2 regions of the Clostridium sp. CTA-17 genome follow, and region 2 is predicted to be linked to the other one. Evidence: predicted binding sites of a transcription regulator. Region 2 holds the regulator's gene; the other holds the start of a gene.
The links. The regulator NrdR, encoded in region 2, represses ribonucleotide reductase genes. The targets are predictions, from matches to a motif close to CACNANATNTNGTG.
Positions count from the first base shown of each region.

Region 1: ACYUCG_RS11545 (anaerobic ribonucleoside triphosphate reductase) is a predicted target of NrdR. The motif match lies at 6,676-6,689, and genes of this name have one in related genera.

Region 1 covers NZ_BAAABF010000007.1:55,219-68,119, reverse strand. Annotated here, with positions in the region: gene ACYUCG_RS11590 (hypothetical protein) at 1-137, shown strand, start outside; gene ACYUCG_RS11585 (hypothetical protein) at 285-857, shown strand; gene ACYUCG_RS11580 (prolipoprotein diacylglyceryl transferase) at 960-1,730, shown strand; gene ACYUCG_RS11575 (hypothetical protein) at 1,720-2,559, shown strand; gene ACYUCG_RS11570 (Mrp/NBP35 family ATP-binding protein) at 2,580-3,434, shown strand; gene ACYUCG_RS11565 (ferredoxin) at 3,580-3,768, shown strand; gene ACYUCG_RS11560 (PadR family transcriptional regulator) at 3,820-4,260, opposite strand; gene ACYUCG_RS11555 (DegV family protein) at 4,263-5,108, opposite strand; gene ACYUCG_RS11550 (DUF3048 domain-containing protein) at 5,380-6,447, opposite strand; gene ACYUCG_RS11545 (anaerobic ribonucleoside triphosphate reductase) at 6,707-8,824, shown strand; purine riboswitch at 9,000-9,099, shown strand; gene add (adenosine deaminase) at 9,214-10,212, shown strand; gene ACYUCG_RS11535 (MATE family efflux transporter) at 10,595-11,986, shown strand; gene ACYUCG_RS11530 (HD domain-containing protein) at 12,045-12,653, opposite strand; gene nrdG (anaerobic ribonucleoside-triphosphate reductase activating protein) at 12,760-12,901, shown strand, end outside.
Region 2 covers NZ_BAAABF010000003.1:134,692-147,592, forward strand. Annotated here, with positions in the region: gene der (ribosome biogenesis GTPase Der) at 1-62, opposite strand, end outside; gene ACYUCG_RS07150 (DUF512 domain-containing protein) at 65-1,402, opposite strand; gene pnpS (two-component system histidine kinase PnpS) at 1,724-3,439, opposite strand; gene ACYUCG_RS07160 (purine nucleoside phosphorylase YfiH/LACC1 family protein) at 3,453-4,157, opposite strand; gene nrdR (transcriptional regulator NrdR) at 4,323-4,772, opposite strand; gene ACYUCG_RS07170 (YlmC/YmxH family sporulation protein) at 4,834-5,106, opposite strand; gene sigG (RNA polymerase sporulation sigma factor SigG) at 5,247-6,020, opposite strand; gene sigE (RNA polymerase sporulation sigma factor SigE) at 6,095-6,802, opposite strand; gene spoIIGA (sigma-E processing peptidase SpoIIGA) at 6,816-7,622, opposite strand; gene ftsZ (cell division protein FtsZ) at 8,026-9,171, opposite strand; gene ACYUCG_RS07195 (cell division FtsA domain-containing protein) at 9,185-10,423, opposite strand; gene ACYUCG_RS07200 (type IV pilus twitching motility protein PilT) at 10,501-11,553, opposite strand; gene sigK (RNA polymerase sporulation sigma factor SigK) at 11,734-12,435, opposite strand; gene ACYUCG_RS07210 (penicillin-binding transpeptidase domain-containing protein) at 12,502-12,901, opposite strand, start outside.

The DNA.
Region 1 (12,901 bases), on a different contig from region 2:
CTAAAGAGAGAAAAGATCAACCATATGGTGGTAGAACTGGTTTCGTTACATGGGACAGATATGGTAATAGCGAAAATGGCTATTGGATAATGTTCTATGATTTTGAAAACTCATCTGTAGTTATTCCTATGAAATAATCAAGATAAAAACTGTTTATATAGAAATGAATCTATATAAACAGTTTTTTATTTATGTAAGATTAATACTCTATTTAGTAATTTTTAATTAGTTGCTGAATATATTTTAAATATAGACTTTCATAAAAGGTGAAAAGAGGTGATTTTTTGAATAAAAAACAATTGGGGATAACCTTAATATTAATCTTGCTTATGATAATATTGGTAACTGGTGAAAATATGTTTACTAGAAATATAAAAAAAGTTGCATTAACAAATAATAATATTGAAGGGCTAAGTACATATACTGCCCTAGATGGTCTTTTAACCTATAAGTTACCTGACAGTTGGGATGTTGAAGAAAAAAAATATCCAGGAAATTATATTATTTATGATAATAGTTTTATAAGTGATACTATGGGATTATGGGGATATGTGCAGATTTTAAATTCAAATGATGATTTAGAAAAAATACTTGAGAAGGAAAAGGAAGTTATTGGTAAGAATGATATAAGTGACTATTTAGTATCTGATGAAAGCCTGAATGATGAATTAGTAAAGAAAGTAGTTTTCAAAGAAAAAAATGATAAGGGAATAACCTATTTTAATACTATTTATTATAAAAAGTTAGGAGAAAATAAGGTCATAAAAGTATTGTTTAGTGCAAGTGAAAGTAAGCAAAAAGAAGATTATTCAATTATATATAAAGCTATAATTGATAGTATAGAGCATAGGGAGTAGAAAATTTGATTTGCTTTAGTAGAAGTATTATAATTAAATTTAAAAGAGAAGCATAATAATATGCTTCTCTTTTAAATTTACAAATAAATATTGGAGGAGTTTATGAGGATTGTTTTAGGGGAAATCTTTGGACTTAAGATTTATAGCTATGGATTTATGATAGGATTAGGTATAATCTGTGCAACATTATTATTCTTAAAGCGAGGAACTCAAAGAGGCTATAACGAAGATAAGCTATTTAATGTTACAATCTTAACTGTTATTTCAGGGATTTTAGGAGGAAAAATACTCTACATAATAACTGAGTGGAAAACAGTTATTCAAGATCCAAGTTTAATATTTAGAGATTTTGGAAATGGATTTGTAATTTATGGAGCCATAATAGGAGGAGCCTTAGGAATCGCTCTATGCTCTTTAAAGAATAAGTGGAATGTATTAGAGCTTGCAGATTTAGTAGTGCCAGGTTTAGCCTTAGCTCAAGGATTTGGAAGAATAGGATGTTTACTTGCAGGATGTTGTTATGGGGCTGAAACTACAAGTTCTATAGGAATTATATTTCCAGCTGATTCATTAGCTCCAGCAGGGATACCATTATATCCAACACAAATCTTTTCGTCAATTTTTGATTTTGCCTTAGGTTTATTTTTACTATGGTATGGAAATAAAAACAAAGAAAAAGGAAAAACTATGAGCATGTATATGATAATATACAGTATAGGTAGATTCTTTGTAGAATTTTTAAGAAATGATCCTAGAGGTAGCGTAGGATCATTATCAACATCTCAATTTATATCAATATTTATATTAATAGGGGGTATATTACTATATAATATAAATAAATTAAAAGGGAGAAAAGAAACAAGTGAAAAATAAGAAATTAATTCTAGTAATACTTTGCTTAGTTTTAGGATTAGGCATTGTTGGATGTTCAGCTAAAGATATAAGCTCAAAATTTGTTGGGAGTAATAATAATGACTTTGAATATATAAAAGAAAATAAAGTTGATAAAATAGTTATTCAAAGTACAAGAGATTCTGGTTTTAGGTTTTTAGTAAAAGAAAAGTCAGTAATAGACAATATATACAGTATGTTATCTAAGGCTGAGGTTGTTAGCAAAAAGACAGATTTACCTCCAGATTATATTTTTGAAATACATGTTGGTGATGAAGAAAAGAAATTCTATTATGTAACAGGTGTAAAAAATAATGGAGAAGGTAATTTCTACGATGGAGATCACTTTTATAGAATATCTAAGAGATTAGATAACTATTTAATGCAAAATATGCAGGCGATAAGAAAACCTAGAGCTTTTGATGAAATATACTATAACTCAATACTTGAAGTAATGAAAAAAGAAAAAGATGAACTAAACAAAGATAATGCCAAAGTTGGTATTGATATACTTGGAGATAGAGATTGTACAAAATATATGTTATCATCAGATATTGAAGATTTTGAAAAAGATGTAAAAAAAGTAGTTCCAAATGCTTCAATAATGAACCATAATAGAGATGACTTTGATATAATAGTTACTGTAAGAAATTATGGTTATACATCTACTATGTTTAGAACTGTAATAACCATTGAAAACAGATTAACTCATTCAGAGAAAAAATTCTATGTAGATGGAGTTTATAAGAACTCTTGGGACATCAATGTTTATGATAGTTGGAAAGATGTTCAAAAGGAATGGGATAGATAACAGAATGGAGGATTTTTCTTATGGGAAGTTGTGCAAGTTGTGCAAATAAAGACAAATGTAGTTCAGCTAGTAAAGATGGAGGATGTAGTTCATCAGCACCAGCAAAATTAGGAACTAACTACGGAAATATTAAAAATGTTATAGGTGTTATAAGTGGTAAAGGTGGAGTTGGTAAATCAACTGTTACTGGAATATTAGCTACTCAACTAGCTAAAAAAGGATATAAAGTTGGAGTATTAGATGCTGATATAACAGGACCATCAATGCCAAGATTCTTTGGGATAAATGAAAAAAGAGCAGATATAGTTGCCATGGATAGTGAAGGTAAGCAAGTTAAATTTGTTCCAGTAAAAACTGAGCTAGGAATAAAAGTTATATCAATGAACTTACTTATGGAAGTTGAAGATGATCCTGTAATTTGGAGAGGACCAATGGTTACAGGAGTATTAAACCAAATGTTTAAAGATACTGATTGGGAAGAATTAGACTACTTATTAATAGATATGCCACCAGGAACAAGTGACATAACATTAACAGTAATGCAAACATTCCCTATAAAGGAATTAGTAATAGTTTCAACACCTCAAGACATGGTATCAATGATAGTTAAAAAACTAGTTACTATGGCTCATAAGATGAATGTTGAGGTAAGAGGAGTAGTTGAAAACATGGCTTACATAGAGTGTGAGTGTGGTAAAAAGATGAGAGTATTTAGCAAGAAATCTTCAGAAGAGCATGCTGAATATTTAGGACTTCCTTTAATAGGAGAACTACCAATAAACTTAGATTTAACTGAAGCCTTAGAAAATGGAAAAGCTGAAGAATATGTGGCTGAAAATCCATTATATTCATTAATTTTTGAAGGATTATATTAGTATAAATAAAAGAATGGATCAAAATAATTATATTATTTTGATCCATTCTTTTTATTTTTTAAATTAAGTTTATTATAAAGTAATATAAATTAAAATTTAGGGCATGATAATATTGTTAAGATAAAATTTTAAGGAGGCAATAATTATGAAAGCCAATGTAGATAAAGATACATGTATTGGATGTGGATTATGTCCAACAATAGCACCAGAAGTTTTTGATATGGACGATGATGGAAAAGCTCATGCAATTGTTGAGGAAGTTCCTGAAAATAGTAAAGAAGCAGCAAAAGAAGCAGAAGGTAGTTGTCCAGTAGCAGCTATTTCAGTTGAATAATAATTAAAATTAAAAGATTCTAAAAGATTATATAATCTTTTAGAATCTTCTTTAGTTGTAAAGATGTGAATATATTATTTTAAAAACTTCCAAAGCTTCTTTTATTTTAGGCTTTAATAAATGTTTTTTCTCTTCAAATTCTTTAAATCCTTCTGGCGTTAAAGAATATACTTTTTGGATTTTTCTTTTAGGATCATCCCAAGAACCAGTCACAAATCCTTGCTTTTCTAATTTTTTTAATAAAGGATATATACCACCGGTACTAGGAAACCAAAGACCATTAGTTTGTTCACCAATCTTTTGAGCTAAGTCATTTCCGTTAGTAGGTTGAATACTAAGAATATATAATGCATATATAGGAAGAAGCCCTTTAGTAAAGACTTGTCCTACAGCATCCTTTTCTTTCTGTACTTTTTTTAGGTTAGCTACCTGTTTCTTATATTCATCATAAAGGCGTTTTTCTTCAGCTTTTATAAATTCATCATTATACATAACTAACTTTCCTTTTGAATTGAAACCCCTACCATACCAGGGCCTGCATGAACCCCCATAGCAGCACCTATATCTCTTACTTGAGATTTTAATAAGTTAGGATGAGATTTGATTGAATCAAGAACTTGATTAGCTTCCTCTTCTGCCATACCATTAAGAATAGCTACATTGCATTTACATTCATCAAGGTGCTCTAAAATTATGCTAGCAAGCTTTTTCAAAGATTGTTTTCTTCCTCTTGCTTTAGAAACTGTTGTATAAGCACCATGTTCATCAACTGATATTATTGGTTTAAGATGAAGTAAATCTCCAACTGTTCCGGCAACTTTACCTATTCTTCCACCACGTCTTAAATATTCTAAGGTATTAAGAGTATAATACCCAGTTGTAGCTTCTCTTATGCTTGGAAGAGATTCAATTATTTCTTCAAAACTTTTTCCTTCCTTAACAAGTTCAGATGCTTTTAATACTATAGATCCTAAAGGATAACCTATTATTTTACTATCAAATAAGTAATATTTAAATGAATTACGTTCCTCAATAACTAATCTAGCAGCATTAAATGTACCTGATAATGAGCTAGATATAAATATACCTATTAAATGGGTGTATCCTTCAGCTTCTAATTTATCTAATACTGAATTTATATAGTCAGGACTACATAGTGAAGTTGTTGGTACTTCATTGTGTAGGTTTTCGTAAACATCAATTGGTTTTATATCAAAAATATCATTATATTCTCTGTCTTTATATATTATCTTTAAAGGTAATATATTTAAATTATATTCTTTTATTTCATCTATAGTTAAATCACAAGAGCTGTCTGTTATTATAGCAATTTTCTGCATTTTATATGCCCCCAATCATTTTATACTTACTAAATAAAATATAAATTATTAAAAATATTTATATTTCATTTAGTGAATTTAATAGCAAACCGAATAAATCAACATTTATAGAAATTAATTTGAATTAAGTTTAGCTTTAACTGAATTATATATCAATACTGATATCATTATCAATATTGATAATGGTATAAAGAGAGAACAATCTGTTAATAATATATTAAAACAGATTGTTCTCTTAGAAAACGGTTTACTTATGAACTTAATTAAGAATTTAATTGAAGAATAAAGAAGAATTTTTATCTACTATATTCCAAATTGTGTTACCTCTAGATAAGTAAATTGGATTACCATCTTCAGTTTTTAATATGGTTTTACTATTAGTGTCTTCTTTTTCCCAATGAATTTTTTCCATTCTTCCATTAGATAAAATATAACCCTCTCCAGTACCTATTAAATCAATATCTAAATGAGTATTATCAGATTGAAGTGACATATCAGTTATTTGCACAACTACATTTTTAAATTTAAGAGGAGAATTGGTATTTTTATCTATGGCAAGCTCTCCATCCATATACTTTTCATAAAAGCCATCTACATACTTATATGAGGTTTTATAATAATCACTTAGATTAAGTTTTATTTCAGATATATAGTTAGAAGAATTTAATAGAGAGTTATCTTTAAAGCTTAATGCATTATTTTTAGAATACTCATATCCATTATCAGAAATGAATTTTCTTATATTATTAGCTGAAGTATAAAGGTTATGAGGAGCTTTTCTTGTATTATCTCTCCAAAAAGCACTTCCATCTTTTATTTCATTTATACTATTTAATGATTTGTCACTAGAAATTGTAGCTAGTGCTTCTGCACTTCCACCACAATGTGCAAAGGGTAAGTCGTGTTCTTTAGAAATATCTAAAAAGTAGGGGCGTACGCTTCTTACTGGTCCAATAACATCAGGAGAATTTTCATAAAATACAGCTAAGAATCTAGGAATTCCTGCCTCGGCCATGGTTTCATAAACTATATCTGCCTCAGAAAGTCCGCTTTGAGGACGAGCTGCTCTAGAATTTTCAATTATACACATAAAAGGAATATTATTTATTGAATTTGATTCTAAGATCTTTCCTGTATATGGGCTAAGGGTTTCTAAAGATAACTCCTCCATATCAAAGTCATATGGATTTTCTTCATTCATTGTTAAATCAATAGATTTTAGTTCTTTTAATGTATCTATTTTTTCTGATGTTTTTAAAGGCATAATTAAATTTCCAAATATTAATCCAACTAATAAACTTAATATTAATTGAAAAGCAATTAATGCTATTTTCTTCATTTAAACTCCTCCTATGGATTACTTTTCATATAGTTATTATGTTACATTTTATGGAATATTATTCATCTTATGGAGAAGACATGAATAAGTTTTTAGTAATGTCAACTAAAGAAAAATTGAATATAGGCTAAAAAAAAGAAGGAAAGAGGGAGATAATAAGTATTTTTTTTAGTATAAGGATTTTTTAAAATTAGCATAACTAGTAATAGTAGAGTATAATGATTCGAGTACAAGATATAGTGGAGTGGAGGAATTGAAAATGCTACATGTTGTGAAAAGGGACGGTAGAGAATCTAGGTTTAATGCGGATAAAATAGCAAATGCAATAAAGAGAGCAGCCAATGAAGTTGGTATTGCAATAAGGGAAAGCCAAGTTTTAGATACTATACAAAAGGTAATTAATTATATAGAAATGTCAGGTAAGACAGATGTCACTGTTGAAGAGATCCAAGTTTTAGTAGAAAAGGCTTTAATGGATAATGGTTTTAATCAAGTAGCAACAGCATATAAGGCATATAGAACTGAAAGAACTAAAGTTAGAGAAATAAAATCAGACTTAATGAAAGCTATAAGTAAGATCGGAGTAGAGACTGATAGGGATAATGCTAATGTAGGAAATAACTTCTCATCAAAGCTTTTAAGAATAGCTTCAGAATCTAACAAATGGTATAACTTAGCTACAATGCCTAAAGAATTAGCAAAAGCTCATGAAAATGGAGATGTGTATTATCATGACTTAGATAGTTATAACTTAACTACAAACTGCTTACACATACCAACTGGTGAGTTATTACAAAGTGGGTTTAACACTGGATACGGAACTATTAATGCACCAAGAAGAATAGAGACAGCAGCTGAATTATCATGTATTTTATTACAATCAACTCAAAATGACATGTTTGGAGGACAATCACATCCAGACTTCGATAATGATATGAGTGTGTTTGTAGAACCTACAAGACAAGAAATAAGAGAAGAATACATAGGATTAGGCTTAGAAGGATCTAAGTTAGATGAACTAGTAGAGAAGAAATTAAGAGAAAGAGTACATCAAGCAATGCAAGGAGTTGTTTATAATCTAAACACTATGCATTCAAGAGCTGGATCTCAAGTTCCATTTAGTTCATTAAATTTAGGAATTCCATATAATGAAGATGCTGCTTTAGTTTGTGAAATATTCTTATTAGAATATGAAAAGGGATTAGGAAGAGGAGAACAACCAATATTCCCTAACATAATCTTTAGAGTAAAAGAAGGTGTAAATAGAGAAACAGAGGATCCATATTTCTATTTATATGAGTTAGCATGTAGAGTAGCAGCTAAGAGAATGAATCCAACTTTCATGAATATCGATGCGGACTTTAATAAGGAATACTATGATAAAGGATATATGCCAGCAACTATGGGATGTAGAACTTATCTTATGAAAAATGTTAATGGTGAGCCAGGATGTAAAGGAAGAGGAAATATAGCTCCTACAACTATAAACCTTCCTAGACTTGGAATATTAGCTAAAAAAGATATCAATAAATTCTTTGAATTATTAGATGACAGATTAAGAATATCTAAAGAATCTTTAATGCATAGATATGGAGTTCTTAAAAACTTAAGAGTTAAGGATTTACCTTTTGTGGCAGGTCAAGGATTAATGAAAGGTGCTGAGAACTTAGGACCGGATGATTCAATAGAACCAATTTTAAAACAAGGTACTTGGGGAATTGGATTTATAGGAGTTGCAGAAACTTTAATAGCCTTAACTGGAAAACATCATGGTGAAGATGAGGCTTCAAGAGAGTTAGGAATAAAAATAGTTGAAAGAATAAGAGAATATTGTGATAGATTAACTGAGGAAACTAAATTAAACTGGAGCTGTTATGCTACTCCAGCAGAAGGATTATCAGGTAAATTTATAAAACAAGATCAAAAAGCTTTTGGAATAATTAAAGGAGTAACAGATAAAGATTACTATACAAATAGTTATCATGTTCCTGTTTATTGTCCAATATCAATAAAAAATAAGATTGATATTGAAGCGCCATATCATAAATTATGTAATGGTGGACATATCAGTTATATAGAAGTTGATGATTGTCCAAATGCAGAAACTATAATGAAAATAGTTAACTATGCTTACAAAGAAACTAATATAAGTTATATGGGAATTAACTTTCATATAAGATATTGTAAAAATTGTGGAACATATCTTCATAACAATGAGTGCAAGTGTACTAAGTGTGGAAGCCAAGATATTCAAGGAATATCAAGGGTTACTGGATATCTAAGTCTTGATGAAAGATTTGGTCCAGGAAAATATGAAGAGAGAGAAGATAGACGTTCTCATTTAGAAGGTAATAAAAAAGCTTATCATTGTGTTTAATATTTTTAAGTAAATTATTTAAACAAAGTTTATAGAAAAATCTATGACATGTATTTTAGAAATTATCTTAATTAGGTGAATTTTTAGTACATGTGCATAGATTTTTATATTTAGAAATGATTTGAAATTTCTTCAATAAATTATTATTGACTATAAAGATTTATATGGTAAAATAAATAAAAAATAAAGTTTACTTCGTATAACTCTAATGATATGGATTAGAGGTTTCTACCAAGAACCGAGAATTCTTGATTACGAAGAAAGCCTCTTTGCTTTCTTCGTAATCAAGAATTTTTTTTAACCTTTTTTAGGATATAAGTTCTTTATTTAATATTAGAAATTTTAATTTTATTCATAAGATAAATAGTTAATTAAGGGAGGAAATATAAATGAATTTATTGAATTTACCAAAGATAGAATTACATTGCCATTTAGACGGATCCTTAAGAGTAGAGACTGCTATTGAGTTAGCTAAAAAAGAGGGAGTTAAGCTAGATAGCTATGAATATGATAAGGTAAAAGAATTATTAGTTATTTCAGAAGACTGTAATTCACTAGAAGATTATTTAAATAGATTTGCTCTTCCAGTAAGACTATTACAAAGAGCTGAGAACTTAGAAAGAGTTACTTTTGAGCTTATGGAAGATGCAAGTAAGGAAAATGTAAAATACATAGAAATAAGATTTGCTCCAATATTGCATTTAGAAAAAGGGATGACTCAAAAAGAAGTAATAGGGAGTGTAATAAAGGGAATAAGAAAAGCTGAAGAGCTTTATGACATAAAAGGTAATGTAATATTATCTTGTTTAAGACATCATTCCGTAGATAGTGTATATGAGGTAATTGAAGAGGGGAAAAACTTCATAGGAAAAGGTGTTGTTGCCATAGACTTAGCTGGTGGTGAATTAGAAGGTTTTGTTAAGCCTTATGAAGAAGCAATGAAGTTAGCAAGAGAATCAGGTTTTAGAGTTACAATACACGCTGGTGAAACTGGGTATGGTAAAAATGTTAGAGATGCCATAGAGCTTCTAGGTGCAGAGAGAATAGGTCATGGCTTATTTATATTTAATGATGAAGAGGCTTATAATTTAGTAAAAGAAAAAGGCGTAACATTAGAAATGTGCCCTAAGAGCAATATAGACACAAAGGGTGTGAATAAATATGAGGAGCATCCTATTTATAAATATCATAAAGATAATATAAGAGTTAATTTAAGTACAGATAACAGAACAGTTTCTAATATAAATCTTACTGAAGAATTTGAAAATGTACATAAGACATTTAATATAGATTTTGAAGATTATAAAAAGATTTATTTAAATAGTGTGGAAGCTTCCTTCTGTTCAGAAGAGTTAAAGGAAAAATTAAAATTATCTATAATTATATAAATTTAAAATAATCCACAGGCAAATAGAACTTAATTTACCTGTGGATTATTTTTTAATTCAACGACTGTGGATATTTTTCAAAAAATTATTCTGTGGATAAATTTTTGAACGTATTATTGTTAGTAATTTGGTGTACTTTCACTAAAAACTTTAGTGAGATGTATATTATACAATAAAATCTTAGTGAAATTCTAGTAAAAATCTGATAAATTTAAAAATTTTGAACCTAAATATTTTAAAGAAGTGTAAATAAGAGAAAGATTATATTGACTAAGAGGTAGATTTATTAGACAATTAATAGGATTTAAAAGCAGATGGGCGGCTAAAGACTACCCATTTGCTTTTATTTTTTTGTATTTTTTTAAAAGGGGGATTAAATTTCATGAAAGGTTTTAAGAACAAGGAATTTTTACCTACTATGATAATGATGGCTGTTCCTATAACAATTCAGAGTTTCATTACATCGTCATTAAATCTAGTAGATAATTTAATGGTAGGAAAGCTAGGAGAAGAGTCAATAGCCTCAGTTGGGTTAGCTAACCAATATATATTTATTTTTACCTTATGTATTCTTGGGATAAATGCTGGAGCTAGTGTTTTCATGTCTCAGTTTTGGGGCAAAAAAGATTTGAAAAATATTAAAAAAGTTTTGGGACTAGATATATCTATTGGACTTATAGTTTCAACTCTTTTTGCCTTAGGCTCTGGATTTTTTTCTTATGAAATTATGGAGATTCTTTCTAATGATTTAAATGTTATAGAATTAGGAGCTAAATATCTACAGATTGTTTCTGTAAGTTGTATATTTACTAATTTTACTCAAGCTTATTCTTCAGCTTTAAGAAGTACAGAGCAACCTAGTGTTCCTATGTATGCAAGTATAGTTGGAGTCTTGATAAATGCATTTTTAAACTGGGTATTTATATTTGGAAATTTAGGATTTGAGCCTATGGGAGTTAATGGCGCAGCTTTAGCAACCACTATTGCAAGATTAGTAGAGATGATATTTATAGTTTCCTTTGTTTATTTTAGAAAGAATAAGGTGGCATCAAGATTAAATGAGCTTATCTCCTTTGATTTAAATTTTGTAAAAATATACTTTAGAACATCTTGGTCAGTTATAGTAAATGAAATAGTATGGTCTTTAGGTATGACTGCATATTCTATAGCCTATGCTAGAATAGGAACAAATGCTGTTGCTAGCATGCAGATTGCTACCACATTAAATAATATGTTTATGGTATTACTAATAGGTTTAGCTACAGCTTCCTCTATAATGATAGGGAATAAAATTGGCTCTAATGAGGAAGAAATAGCAAGAGAATATGCTAAGGATATAGCTGTAATAGCTGTTTTAGTAGGATTTGTTTTAGGAATTTTAATATGGATAACAGCACCATTAGCATTAAAGCCTTTTAATGTAAGTGAAGGAACTTATTTAGATACAGTTAAAGTTTTAAGAATAATAGGATTGTTCTTTACAATAAGAGCTTTTAATATGGTTATGATTGTTGGTGTATTTAGAGGTGGTGGAGATACTACTTACTCTATGTTAGTACAATGTGGAACAATATGGCTTTATGCTGTACCAATGGCTTTCCTTGGAGCTACAGTATTTTCTTTACCTGTATATGGAGTATATTTCTTAATTTGCACAGAAGAATTCTTAAAGATAATCTTTGAGGTAGTAAGGTTAAAATCAGGAAAATGGATAAAGAATGTTATAAGTGATATTGAAGAAGATAAGGCTGATAATAATTTAATTACAGTATAAATAAAAAAAGGTTATATTAATAGTTTCAAAATAAGATTCTATTAATATAACCTTTTATTTATACTATTATTTCTTTTAATGGTAAGCAGGTTTTACTAGACATGATTTTAAGAAATTTATTACTATCTAAAAGATTTTTCTCTAAGTCATTATTTTTAGAACTCAGATTTCCTAGCCTATTACATAGTGATAATAAGGCAACATCATGAATATCTGCCGTGTTTATTAAATCTATTATGCTATAGGAGACTCTATTAATAATAAATATAGGTGCAGAATGATGCTTTACTAGAGATATAATTTTTTCGTTTAAGTAAGTATCATCACTATATTCTCTAAGGAATCTTCTTGTTATTTCTCCTCCAACTCTATCATGTATTGGGTTTAGAGTTCTTATTTTTCCAATATCATGGAATAAAGCTGCCCACATAAAAGCTTTTGGGTTATTAGATAAATCTTTGTATTTTGAAGCTAGGTCTACTACATTTAATGTATGGGTCCAAGGATTGGATTGATGGATTTGATTTTCCTTATTAAGTTGGTTGAAAATATTAAAAGAAGAATTTTTAAATGATTCTTCCTCTTTAATTTTATTTAAGAATATGGATGGTTTACCATCCTCTAATAAGTGCTTTTCTATTTCTAAAAATAAGTTTTGATTAGTCATTTTGTACCCCCTAATTAATACTTATTTTAATGATTAACAATAGTTAGCATTTTTAAACAGATAATTTTAAAAAAAGGAACATATAAATTATAGGAGGTAATTTTCTATGAGCAATACTATTAGGTTATCAGGAATAGCCTACGAGAGCTTAGTAAATGGTCCAGGAATAAGAAGAGTTTTTTTTTCACAAGGATGTAAACATAATTGTAAAGGATGTTTCAATCCTGATACTCATGATTTTAATGGTG
Region 2 (12,901 bases):
TTGAAAAGAGTCGACTTACCTACGTTCGGTCTTCCAACCATAGCAACTATTGGTTTACTCATTCTTATTCCTCCTCACAGTGTTCGTTTATTAAGTCTATTAGGTCTTCCCCTGTATAGCTACAAACTATAACTTTAACTCCCAATCTTTCCTCAATATCCTTTGCTGTCAAATCATCTAACATTATTCTTTGAGTTATATCTCCTGGCTCGTAACCTTTTCTAAACATGTTATCTGCCATAATTAAGTATTCACTATCAATGTTATCCTTAAGTTGAGCAATAACATCTTGACCAGTTAAAAGTCCTGCAACTGTTATTGTGTGCCCAAAGAAATCATTTAATATAACCTTACACTTAATATCTATATTATTATTTGCTTCTCTTATATCAGTACAAACCTGATTTAATTCTTTAAAGGCAGATGTTCCTGTAATAAGAGTAAATTTACCTTTTCCACTTTTAGTTAACTTGTTCTTTATATCTACTGCCATGGTTTCTCTTAGAAGTCTTATCATTCCAACTCCGTCTTCTATTTGCTCATATCCATTATAGAATTCTTCATTTGGAACTTCCTCATCTGCCATAACATAAAACTCATCTGATAATCTTACAAATGGACTTCCTATTTCTTTCATGTATTTTTCTTGAAGAACTTTTATTCTATCTAATTCTTCTTTAGCTGTTTCTTTATTATATATTTCAAGATCAGCTAATCCTTCTCTAAACTTTGTTATTCCAATTGGTACAGCAGCAACATTTTCTATTGAAGGACGTAATTTATAAAGATCTTCTACAGTTCTAACTAATTCGTCTCCATTGTTTATTCCTGGCATAACAACTATTTGAGCATTTACAGTTATACCAGCTGCCGCTAATTTTTGTAATCTTTCATATACATTCCCTGCAAATCTATTATTAAGAATTTTTTTTCTTAAATCTGGATTTGTTGTATGAACTGATACATTTATAGGACTTATTCTATATTTTATAATTCTATCAATATCTTCATCCTTCATATTTGTTAAAGTAACAAAGTTACCTTGTAAAAATGAAAGTCTTGAATCATCGTCCTTAAAATATAAAGTTTTTCTCATTCCCTTTGGTAATTGATCTATGAAGCAAAATATACATTTATTTGTACAACTTTTAGCTTTGTCTAGGATGGCCTCTTCAAATTCCACTCCTAAATCTTCGCCATATTCCTTTTCTATTTCAAACTCCCAAACCTCTTTGTTTGGTTTTAATATTTCTACCTCAACGTATTCGTCTGCTAATAAAAATCTATAATCAAGTATATCTTCAACTTTAGTACCGTTTATGCTTAATAGTATATCTCCCTTTTCAAAGCCTAATTCCTCACCAATTCCTCCTGGTAAGACTTCAGCAATTCTACTTTTCATATGCTTCACTCCTATTTTAGTACTATCTATGTTATATTACCTTAATTAAATAATGTAGTCAACTGAAATAACTTTATACCTATATATTGTGTTTTGTTTCAATTACTAACTTTTTATTTAACTCTAAATTTAATTATTAACTTTTTCATTAAGCTTTAAACTATGTTATTTAAATATTAAAAAGTAATCCCCTAAAAAATTTTGAGGATTACTTTTAATAACTTTCTATTAATTCTATTATATTAAAAAGATTTTTAAATATATAACTAATTATATAATAAGTGTTATAAATTTAAAGGTGTTATAAAGTATTAACTAGAATTATATATTTATAGGTATAGTTATTACTATTTTAGTTCCTACTCCTAGTTCACTAGTTACATTTATCTCACCATCAAAAAGTCTAACTATATGTTTTACTATGGCAAGACCTAGTCCAGTTCCACCACTTTCTCTACTTCTAGCTTTATCCACTCTATAAAATCTTTCAAATATCCTTGGAAGATCCTCTGCACTTATTCCAATTCCATTATCCTCAATAACTAAAACAAGATTCATGTCACGATTATAACTTTCAACTCTTACCTTTCCACCTTTTTCAGTATATTTAACAGAATTGCTTATAAGATTCAATAACATTTGTTTAAACTTATCCTTATCTCCCATTAGAACACAATTACTATTTGTATCTAAAAATATTTCCACACCTTTTTTCTGTGCTTGATCATTTAATAGCATATAAACTTTATCAATTTGTTCATCAACATTAAACTCTTCTAAAACAGTACTTCTTTTTTGTTCTATTTCATAAAGACATAATATATCCTCTAAAAGTCTTGCTAATCTATCTGATTCTTCATCTATTATGCTTAAAAATTTATTTCTAGTTTCATCATCATCTACATATCTTAATGTTTCTGCAAAACCTTTAATTGATGTAAGTGGGGTCTTAAGTTCATGAGATATATTAGCTACAAATTGACTTCTCATGTTTTCAAGCTTTTTAATATCTGTAATATCTTGTATAACCACAACTGTACCTATTATTTCAGGTTCATTTATTATACTTGCTTTTCTTATTTTTAATATCTTTGGATCATCATTATAATTAACTTCAATTTCCACCCTATCTTTTCCATCACAAAAAGCCTTTATTATCTCTTTGTCAGTTATATAATCCAAAAGTTTATTTCCAATAATTTCTCCACTTATACCAAATATTTTTTTAGCGTAAGGATTTATCATTAAAACATTCATATCCCTGTCAAAAGCTATTACTCCACTACCCATACTTTTTAATATGGCTTCTAAGCCATTTTGTTTATCCTTAAATCTCTCCATGGTTATTTCTAATTGCTCTGCCATATAATTAAAGCTTTTTCCTAGTCTTTGAATTTCATCATCCTTAGAATTAATTTTTACTCTCTTATGGAAATTACCACTTGCAATAGTAGAGGTCAATTGTTCTAATTCCTTTAATGGATTCAATATTATATTAGTTATTTTAACAGTTAATAATAATGCAATTACTAAGGATAATATAACCCCTACCAATAAATAGTTACTATTTATGCTATCTAGTATTTTTGCATTTTCAACAGCTATTGATGTTCTAACAATAGAACCGTCCTTAAGTTTAAGTGCACTATAAATCATGTTTTGGTGAAGATCATTACTATATCGTACACTGCTTCCTAAACCACTTTCTATTGCTTCTATTATTTCTTGTCTCTTAAGATAACTTTCATTATCATTGATTAATTTTTTATGGGTATCAAAAATAACATTTCCATCCTTACTGATATATGTTATTCTTATATTTTTCATATCATTATTTGATTCTATTCTTTCTAATTCACTCTTAATATTTCCATTATCGTTTTCTAACAATAAAGCTATGACCTTATTATATTCATTTAGAACATTCTTTGATTCCTCTAAATATTTATGATTTGATATTACTAAGTACATAGAAGTCATTATTGCTAGAAAAAATGTTATTATTAGTGTTGTGAAAATAATAATCCTTTTTTTCATTTATTAATCCACCTTAATCAATAAATATTGATGAAAATAATCTTCCTGACTTTTCTTGACCCTGTCTATAACTATGCATCTTCACTTCTTTTTCACAATAAGTACAAATTCTAGTAGAAGTTATATTTTCTTTTTTAACAATACCCTTAAGCTGAATTTCTACACATTTCTCAAGATTTAACATTCTTCCATTACATACATCTTTCCCAAATTCTTCACTGAACTTCTCTGCTAAATCTTCACTTACTTCATAACAACATTGTCTCACGTGAGGGCCTATTATTACTTTAATATTTTCACAACCATATTTCTCTTTCATGTATTCACAAGTTTTTCTAGCTATTTTATTGTATGTTCCTTTCCATCCACTATGAATAGCTGCAATTACTTCCTTCTCTTTATCATAAGCTATAACTGGAACACAATCTGCTGTAAACACTCCTATAAGTGTGTTTTTATCCTTAGTAACTATAGCATCACAGTCTCTATCCCCTTTAAATTCTTCTCCAGTTGCATCAATAAAATCACTACTATGTATTTGGTTAACATAAACCACCTTATCTAGTGAAAATATTTCCTTTAAATCCTCTAAATTTTTCTTTCCATCCTCATCTTCTTTTTTATAATTAACATTGTTTAATGCAGTTGAAAATCTAACTTTTATATTTCCATCATTAAAAACTATAAATTCTTTATTATCTATTATTTCTCTCTTCATAACTTTTCACCTCAAAAACAAAATTATAATCTACTTATTTTACCATATTATCATATTTCAACTCTTTGTTAAATTAAATTCAAGTTAAATATTATTTAAGTATATAGATAAATTAAAACAAATAAAAAAGCCATCTTAAAGAACTCTCTTTAAGATAGCTTAAAATTATTTCATTAAACTTTTTATTTCTTCCATAAAGGTATTAATATCTTTAAATTGTCTATATACAGAAGCAAATCTTACGTATGAAACTTCGTCTATATCCTTAAGTCTCTCCATTATCATTTCACCTATGTAATCAGACTTTATTTCTACCATCATTTTATTACTTATGTTTCGTTCAATATCAGCTGCTATTTCTTCTATTTGAGCCCTAGATACAGGTCTCTTTTGACATGCTTTAATTAATCCGCTTATGATTTTTTCTTTATTGAAACTTTCTCTACTTAAATCCTTTTTTATAACAAGTATTGGTATATCTTCTACCTTTTCATAAGTTGTGTATCTTTTAGAACATCTTAAACATTCTCTTCTTCTTCTAATTGCATTATAATCTTCTGCAGATCTAGAATCCACAACTTTACTTTCTTCATAAGAACAGTAAGGACATCTCATTTTAAAATCCACGCCTTTCTCTAAGTTGTAATAATATTATACCCTCTTTTTTACTTAATTTCTATATATATTTTTGAACATCTAGTATATTTTTCCCTTTTGAATCTATTAGTATAACATCTACTCCAACTTTGTATACATCAGACCATTCTATCTCTATATCCTCTGACTTACTAAAAAAGGATGTTTTTTCTCCAGGTATTATAATAGATAATATTCTATTATCATCACAATCTATCTTAACATCAGCTATTAAGCCTAACTTTTTACCTTCACTTACATCTATCACTTCCATAGCCCTTAAATTATTTAAAGAAAATAAATTTTCTTCCATATTTAAACTCCTCCTAAACATATAATTCTTATATTTAATTTATATGTTTAATTTTTATATTTATTAATTAGAAGAAGTAAAAAATACTAAATAACATAAGATTTTCAATTTATCCATAAAAAATAGAGCTCAAAAGAGCTCTATACATACTTCCTCATATGCTTTAATGCTATTTTTTCCAACCTTGAAACTTGTGCTTGAGATATACCAATTTCATCAGCTACCTCCATTTGAGTTCTTCCATTAAAGAATCTTAAATTCAATATAAGTTTTTCTCTATCGTTTAATTTCTTCATAGCTTCCTTTATTGCTATATTTTCAAGCCAACTATCATCTTGATTTTTTGAATCACTTATCTGATCCATTACATATATTGCATCTCCACCATCATGATAAATAGGCTCAAATAAAGAAACTGGATCTTGAATTGCATCTAAAGCAAAAACAACATCTTCTCTTGGAATTTTAAGCTCTTTTGCTATTTGAGATACAGTAGGTTCCTTATTATTTTCATTTACTAGCTTATCTCTTACAAGTAAAGCCTTATAAGCTATATCTCTTAAAGATCTACTTACTCTTATAGTGTTATTATCTCTTAAATATCTTCTTATTTCTCCTATTATCATTGGCACAGCATAAGTTGAAAATTTAACATTTTGTGATAAATCAAAGTTATCTATAGATTTCATAAGTCCTATACAACCAACTTGAAATAAATCATCTACGTTTTCGCCTCTATTATTAAACCTTTGGATTACACTAAGCACTAATCTCAGATTCCCCTTAATAAATTTCTCTCTAGCACTTATATCTCCATTTTGCATTTGTAGCAATAATTCTTTCATTTCTTTTTCTTTTAAAACTGGTAATTTAGCTGTATTGACTCCACATATCTCTACTTTATTTATCATCATAATTGAAATCAACCCCTTCGAAGTAATTCCCTTCCGCATTTTAATTATTACCTGTAGAGGTTAATTTTATACTCTTAAATCATTTTGTTAATTTCTTTCTTTAATCTTTTTATAATTTTCTTTTCTAATCTTGAAATATAAGATTGTGATATTCCCAGCATATCAGCCACTTCTTTTTGAGTTTTCTCTTTATATCCACATAGTCCAAATCTTAATTCAACAATTTCTTTTTCTCTATTTGAAAGATTCTTCATTGCAGTAAATAATAATTCTTTATCAACTTCATCCTCTATTAGATTATAAACAATATCATCATCTGTACCAAGTATATCTGAAAGTAAAAGTTCATTTCCATCCCAATCTATATTTAATGGCTCATAAAATGATATCTCTGCTTTAACCTTGCTATTTCTCCTTAAGTACATAAGAATTTCATTTTCTATACATCTTGATGCATAAGTTGCAAGCTTTATCTTTTTTTCTGGATTAAATGTATTTACTGCCTTTATAAGTCCAATTGTTCCTACAGAAATTAAATCTTCAACACCTACACCAGTATTCTCAAACTTTCTAGCTATATATACAACTAGTCTTAAATTTCTTTCAATAAGAATACTTCTAATAGCTTCATCATTTTCCCCTAATTTGTTAACTAATTCTTCTTCCTCTTCCTTACTAAGAGGTGCTGGAAGGACATCATTTCCCCCAACATAATAAATCGGTTCTACCATAATATCTAATTTAGTAAATAACTTATTAAGCAAAAGTCTTATATTTAACATAACCTAATCACCCCTATATAATTCCTCTAGACAATAAAGCTTCATATTCTCCCTCTTTACTTAATTTATTATCACAAAAACATAAGATTGCATCTCTTGTCATTGTTTCCCCATTAACATTACAAAGCTTTATATTGTCAATCTTAATCCCTTTCATATATCCTGAATTTCCATCAACTACTTTATATGGTATCCTAAATTGGTCTTTTTCCTTAATGTTTACCCCTCTAAACTTTTCTCTTTCTGCTATTATTACAGGCAATGCAGTTGCAGGCTCTACAAGTCCATTTCCTGTATCTAAAAAAGCTTTAATATTAACAACTTCTGAATCAATACATACATCTAAATCATATATAAAGTTATTTATAATAGCTCTATTTTTAAAATAATTCATAACTCCACTAACAAGTATGTAACTTATAATTAGTGAGAATATTATAGATTTAGTTGAATAATCATTTATTATAAAAGATTCTGAAATATTATACTGATTTTCAACCAAAGCAAACATAAAGCAAGTACCGCAAAAAGCAAAAGTTATCACTAAAAAAGTTATATATCTTTTTATTATTGTCTTTAACTCTCTTCTTTCTGATATTATAGTAATCATTCCAAAAGAAAAAAGTAGTTTTAAGGGCAATGATGTGAGTATATTTAATCCTGGAACAAAAACAAACAAGGTATATATTGCTCCTAAGAAAGCTGCTAGCACTATTCTTTTGTAAATTATTCTTTCTTTTAAGGTCTGTAAAGTTAAATAAAGTAGAAAAAAATTAATTAAAAAATTTTCTAATATGACAATGTCAATATATACAGTCATAAATCAACTCACTCCCTATTTATAATTATAAAACTTCTTATTCTAAAATTTTGTCATTATATATTCCATATGCATATTTTCTATTTTTCTTTTTCTACATTCTTCTACATTTTTCTATCAAATAAAAAATTTTTAATATTATAATTATCTTCTATTTGTCTATTCTTGTAATGAAAATGTATTCATTAAACATAAGTTCATAGTTTATTAAACTACAAATCATAAAATTCAATATTTTTTTTCATATTCTATGTCTTCTATGCTAAAATATTGAAAATAAGTTGAAAATCTTTTTATTTCTACATGAATTTTATTATAAACATACAAAAATCTTTCTAATTAAAGTAAAAATAAAAGCACTTATAGTAATAAATTACTATAAGTGCTTTTGTATTTAAAAATACTATCTTCTACCTCTTCTTAAAAACATAGGTATTTCTAAATCATCATTATATCTATCTTCTTGTTGAGTTTGTGAAGATGCAGCAACTTCTTGCTCTGCTACTTTTTCTTCAACATTTTCTACTATAACTTCTCTTTGAGTTTGAGAAGCTCCACTTGTTACTCCTTGAGCTCCCATTCCCATTCTTTGACGCTCTTTTTCAAATCCAGTAGCTATAACTGTTATTCTTATTTCATCCTTTAATGTTTCATCAATAACAGTACCAAATATTATGTTAGCATCTGGATCTGCAGCTTCTTGAACTATTTCTGCAGCTTCATTTATTTCTAATAATCCTAACTCAGAATCTCCTGTTACATTTAATAAAACTCCAGTAGCACCAACTATTGATGTTTCTAATAATGGAGATGATATTGCTTCTCTTGCAGCATCTTGTGCTCTTGTTTCTCCTTTACCATATCCAACACCCATATGAGCTAAGCCTTTATCTAACATAACAGCTCTAACGTCTGCAAAGTCTAAGTTTATTAAACCTGGATTAGTTATAAGATCTGATATACCTTGTACACCTTGTCTTAAAACATCATCAGCTTTCTTAAATGATTCTAATAAAGTTGTTTTCTTATCTACCATTGATAAAAGTCTTTCATTAGGTATTGTAACTAATGTATCAACTTTTTCTTTTAAATTTGCTATACCCATTTCAGCATGAGTCATTCTTCTTCTACCTTCAAATGGGAATGGCTTAGTAACTATACCTACTGTTAATATTCCCATTGATTTAGCTATTTCAGCTACTACTGGCGCAGCTCCAGTACCAGTACCACCGCCCATACCAGCAGTTATAAATACCATATCAGCTCCTGATATAGCCTCTGTTATTTCATCTCTACTTTCCTCAGCAGCTTTTTTTCCTATTTCAGGATTTGCCCCTGCACCTAGTCCTTTTGTAAGTTTATCACCTATTTGAATTTTATTTTGGGCATGAGATAATGTTAAGGCTTGTTTATCTGTATTTATAGCAATAAATTCAACATCTCTTAATCCTTCTTGAATCATTCTATTAACAGCGTTTCCGCCTCCGCCTCCACATCCAATTACCTTAATATTAGTAAATGATTGTATATCTACATCAAAATCTAACAAACTAATTCCTCCTTTAAAAAAGCTCCTCTAAGAACGCCATTATTTTGGAAAGCCCTCTCTTCTTTACACTTTTATTTTCACTTTTATTTTCTTTATCCACTGTTACTTTTCTACCTGAAAGTAACTCTTCATCACATATTAATTTTAACCTATCATATACCTCTTTAACAATACTAATTGCATTAATTATTGAAGAATTGTCAAATAAAAATTGCTTTTTAGTGAAAATTCTTACATTCTTATCAGTTGTATACTCTATTCTTTCCTTAATATGTTCATAATAGCTAATACCATCACCAGTTAATATTATCATATCTGTAGTATTTAGAATATCCCTTTCCATCAATTTACTATTAACTAATTCTACTATTTCACTTAATCTTGCATCTATAATATCATGAATTAAATAGGTATCTAATATGTGTTCCTCAAAGGAAATATTATTATAATCCTTTCTAATACTATAATATTTTGAAGAATATTGCAATTTTAATCTCTCTGCTTCCTCTTCTGATATAGATAAGCATATAGCTAAATCTTTGCTTATATTTCTTCCTCCTAATGGTATATAATCTATATCCTTTAGGGTATTCCCTTTGTAACTATATATTTGTGTTTCCTCTGCCCCTACATCTATAATTACAACATTTGAAGTTTCTGTTTTTTTACTTAAAAAAATATTTTTAAATCCAAACCCCAATGAAACTGTTCCTAAAACCTCATATCCAGCTTCTAAAATAATTTTATTTAAAGTACTAATTTTAGATTTAGGAGCAACAATTAAATCTTCATCTATTTCTATTCTTTCAGCTTTAATTCCAATAGGATTCTGAACAAATCCAAATTCCTCAGTATAGAATGAATTTATTGTACTATCAGCTACACATTCTTCATCTGAAAGTTTTAATGTTCTTCCTTCTATATAAGCTTCTTCTATATTTTCTTTAAAAACTAATGAATCATCATTATCTGTATAAGAATATCCCTTATTTTCTACCATTCTACAATCATTATTTTTCAATGATAAGTAAACACCTTGAATATTATGTCCACTTTTTTCTTTTAGTTCTTTTAGACATTCTTTAATGGTTTTTACAACAGACTCTTCATCTATTATTTTCCCTTTAGATACACCTTGCAAATCTTTTACTACAAAATCTAATACTTCGAATTCTCCATTTTCATTTTCACCTGATATCGCCGCACAAATATTTCTGTTTCCAATATCTAGACCCACTATGTTTTTAGACATTTTTTCTATGTGTACCTCCCTATCTAAAAATTGTGATAATATATATATTCTCTTAAAAATTCAAATTCCCTCTATATTTAATACATCAATAATCGACTTAGAATCTCCCTATCTATAGCAGAATTCATTGCAGTTTCTTGTGTTATCACACCTTCTCTATAAAGATTAGCAAGTTCCATGTCCATTGTTCTCATTCCATATTTACTTCCTGTTTGTATGGATGATTCTATTTGATGAGTTTTTCCTTCTCTTATTAAATTTTTTATAGCTGGTGTAGCAACCATTATTTCTAATGCAGCAGTTCTATCTCCATCAACTGTTTCTACTAATTGCTGTGATATAATTGTTTGTAAAACAGAAGCTAACTGTATTTTTATTTGCTCCTGTTGATGTGGTGGAAAAACATCTACTATTCTATCTATAGTTTTAGCTGCTCCTATAGTGTGAAGAGTTGAAAATACTAAATGACCAGTCTCCGCTGCCGTTATAGCCGTTGAAATAGTCTCTAAATCTCTCATTTCTCCAATTAAAATAACATCAGGATCTTCTCTAAGAGCTGCTTTCAAGGCTCTTTCATAACTTAAAGTGTCCTTACCTATTTCTCTCTGGTTTACAATAGATTTATTATGTTTATGAAGAAACTCTATAGGATCTTCTATTGTTATTATATGAGACTCTCTATTACTATTTATTTCATTTATTAAAGCAGCTAAAGTTGTACTTTTACCACTTCCAGTAGGTCCTGTAACTAATACAAGGCCTCTTTTAAGATTACATATATCCTTTAAAGTATCAGGATATCCTAAGCTATCTAGAGTTGGCATATCTAAAGATATAACTCTTATAGCTAAAGCTGTACTATTTCTTTGTTTATATATATTAACTCTAAATCTACCTTTACCATGTATTGAATATGATGTATCGTATTCTCCAATAGCATCATACTTTTCATATGCATCTTGCAATATCTCTCTAGCATATGCTTCAGTATCTTCAGGGCGTAATATTTCATGTTCTAACCTTACTAATTTTCCATTAACTTTTATTATAGGAGAAATACCTACTGTTAAATGCAAATCAGATGCTCCTTCTTTAACTGTTAACTCTAAAAGTTCTGCTAAACTTTGCATAAATCTCCTCCTAAACTTAATTCTTAATAAATAATTTGTTCACTTCATAAAGAAATGAACAAATTATTTATAGAATAATTCACCTTTTTTATCGTATAATAAATATTATAAACCATATGATATATCAATTCCATAATTTTATAAAACTTATTTTTTTTTATATAATTTATTAAGTATCATTTAATATTTGAATTCTTTATTTAATTTTTTCAATGCTTTTTTTTCTATTCTAGATACATATGATCTTGATATACCAAGAATTCCTGCTATTTCCCTCTGTGTTTTTATATCACCATCCAAAAGGCCATACCTCATTTGAATTATTTCTTTTTCTCTAGTACTTAAAACATCTGAAATTTTTTTATAAAGCTCCTTAACCTGTAATGAATTTTCAACTGTCTCTAAAACCGAATCAGAATCACTACTTAAAATATCTATAAGACAAATTTCATTTCCTTCCTTATCCACTCCTATAGGATCTTGAAGAAAGACTTCTCCCTTTGTCTTTTTGCTGTTCCTAAAGAACATAAGTATTTCATTATCTATACACTTAGCCGCATATGTTGCAAGTCGTATTCCCTTGCTAGTATCAAAAGAATCTATAGCTTTTATTAAACCTATTGTTCCTATAGATATAAGATCATCCATTTCTTTTGAGTTTTGATAATTTGAAGAATACTTCTTAACTATATGTGCTACTAGTCTTAAATTCCGTTCAACTAGTACCCTTTTGGCCTCAACATCTCCATCTTTTAATCTTTCTAAATAAATTTTTTCTTCCTTTTCATTTAAAGGCTTTGGAAAAGTAGAATTTCCTGTTACATAGCCAGTTAAAAATATTTTACTACCAACTAATTCTAATAAGTATTGTAACATGAACATGCTGTTCCCCCTATTAATGCTTATTATTATAATATGAGTTGATAGTTAAAATATTGCTAAATCTATTTATTTTTTTGTAAGTTCTAAAACTATATCTCTGAAAATAGGACCTGCAGTATTTCCACCACCTGGTTTTCTATCTTCATAAACATTTTTTATATTGGGCACCATAACTCCTAAAGTATAGTATTTTTCTCCATGTTTAAAATACCCTAAAAACCATCCATGCAATTCTCCACCTAGTGCTTCAGCAGTTCCAGTCTTAGCTCCTATTTCTACTCCTTCAATTTTAGTTATATTTGCAGTTCCTTCTAAAACCGTTGAATTCATTACCTTTTTCAAGTTATCTGCTGTTTCTTTAGATATTACATTTTTTCTTAACTCCTTAAATTCTTTTTTTACCTCTCCTTTTTGATTTTCAAAATCTTTTAATATATAAGGCTCTACGTATTCTCCTTCATTAACA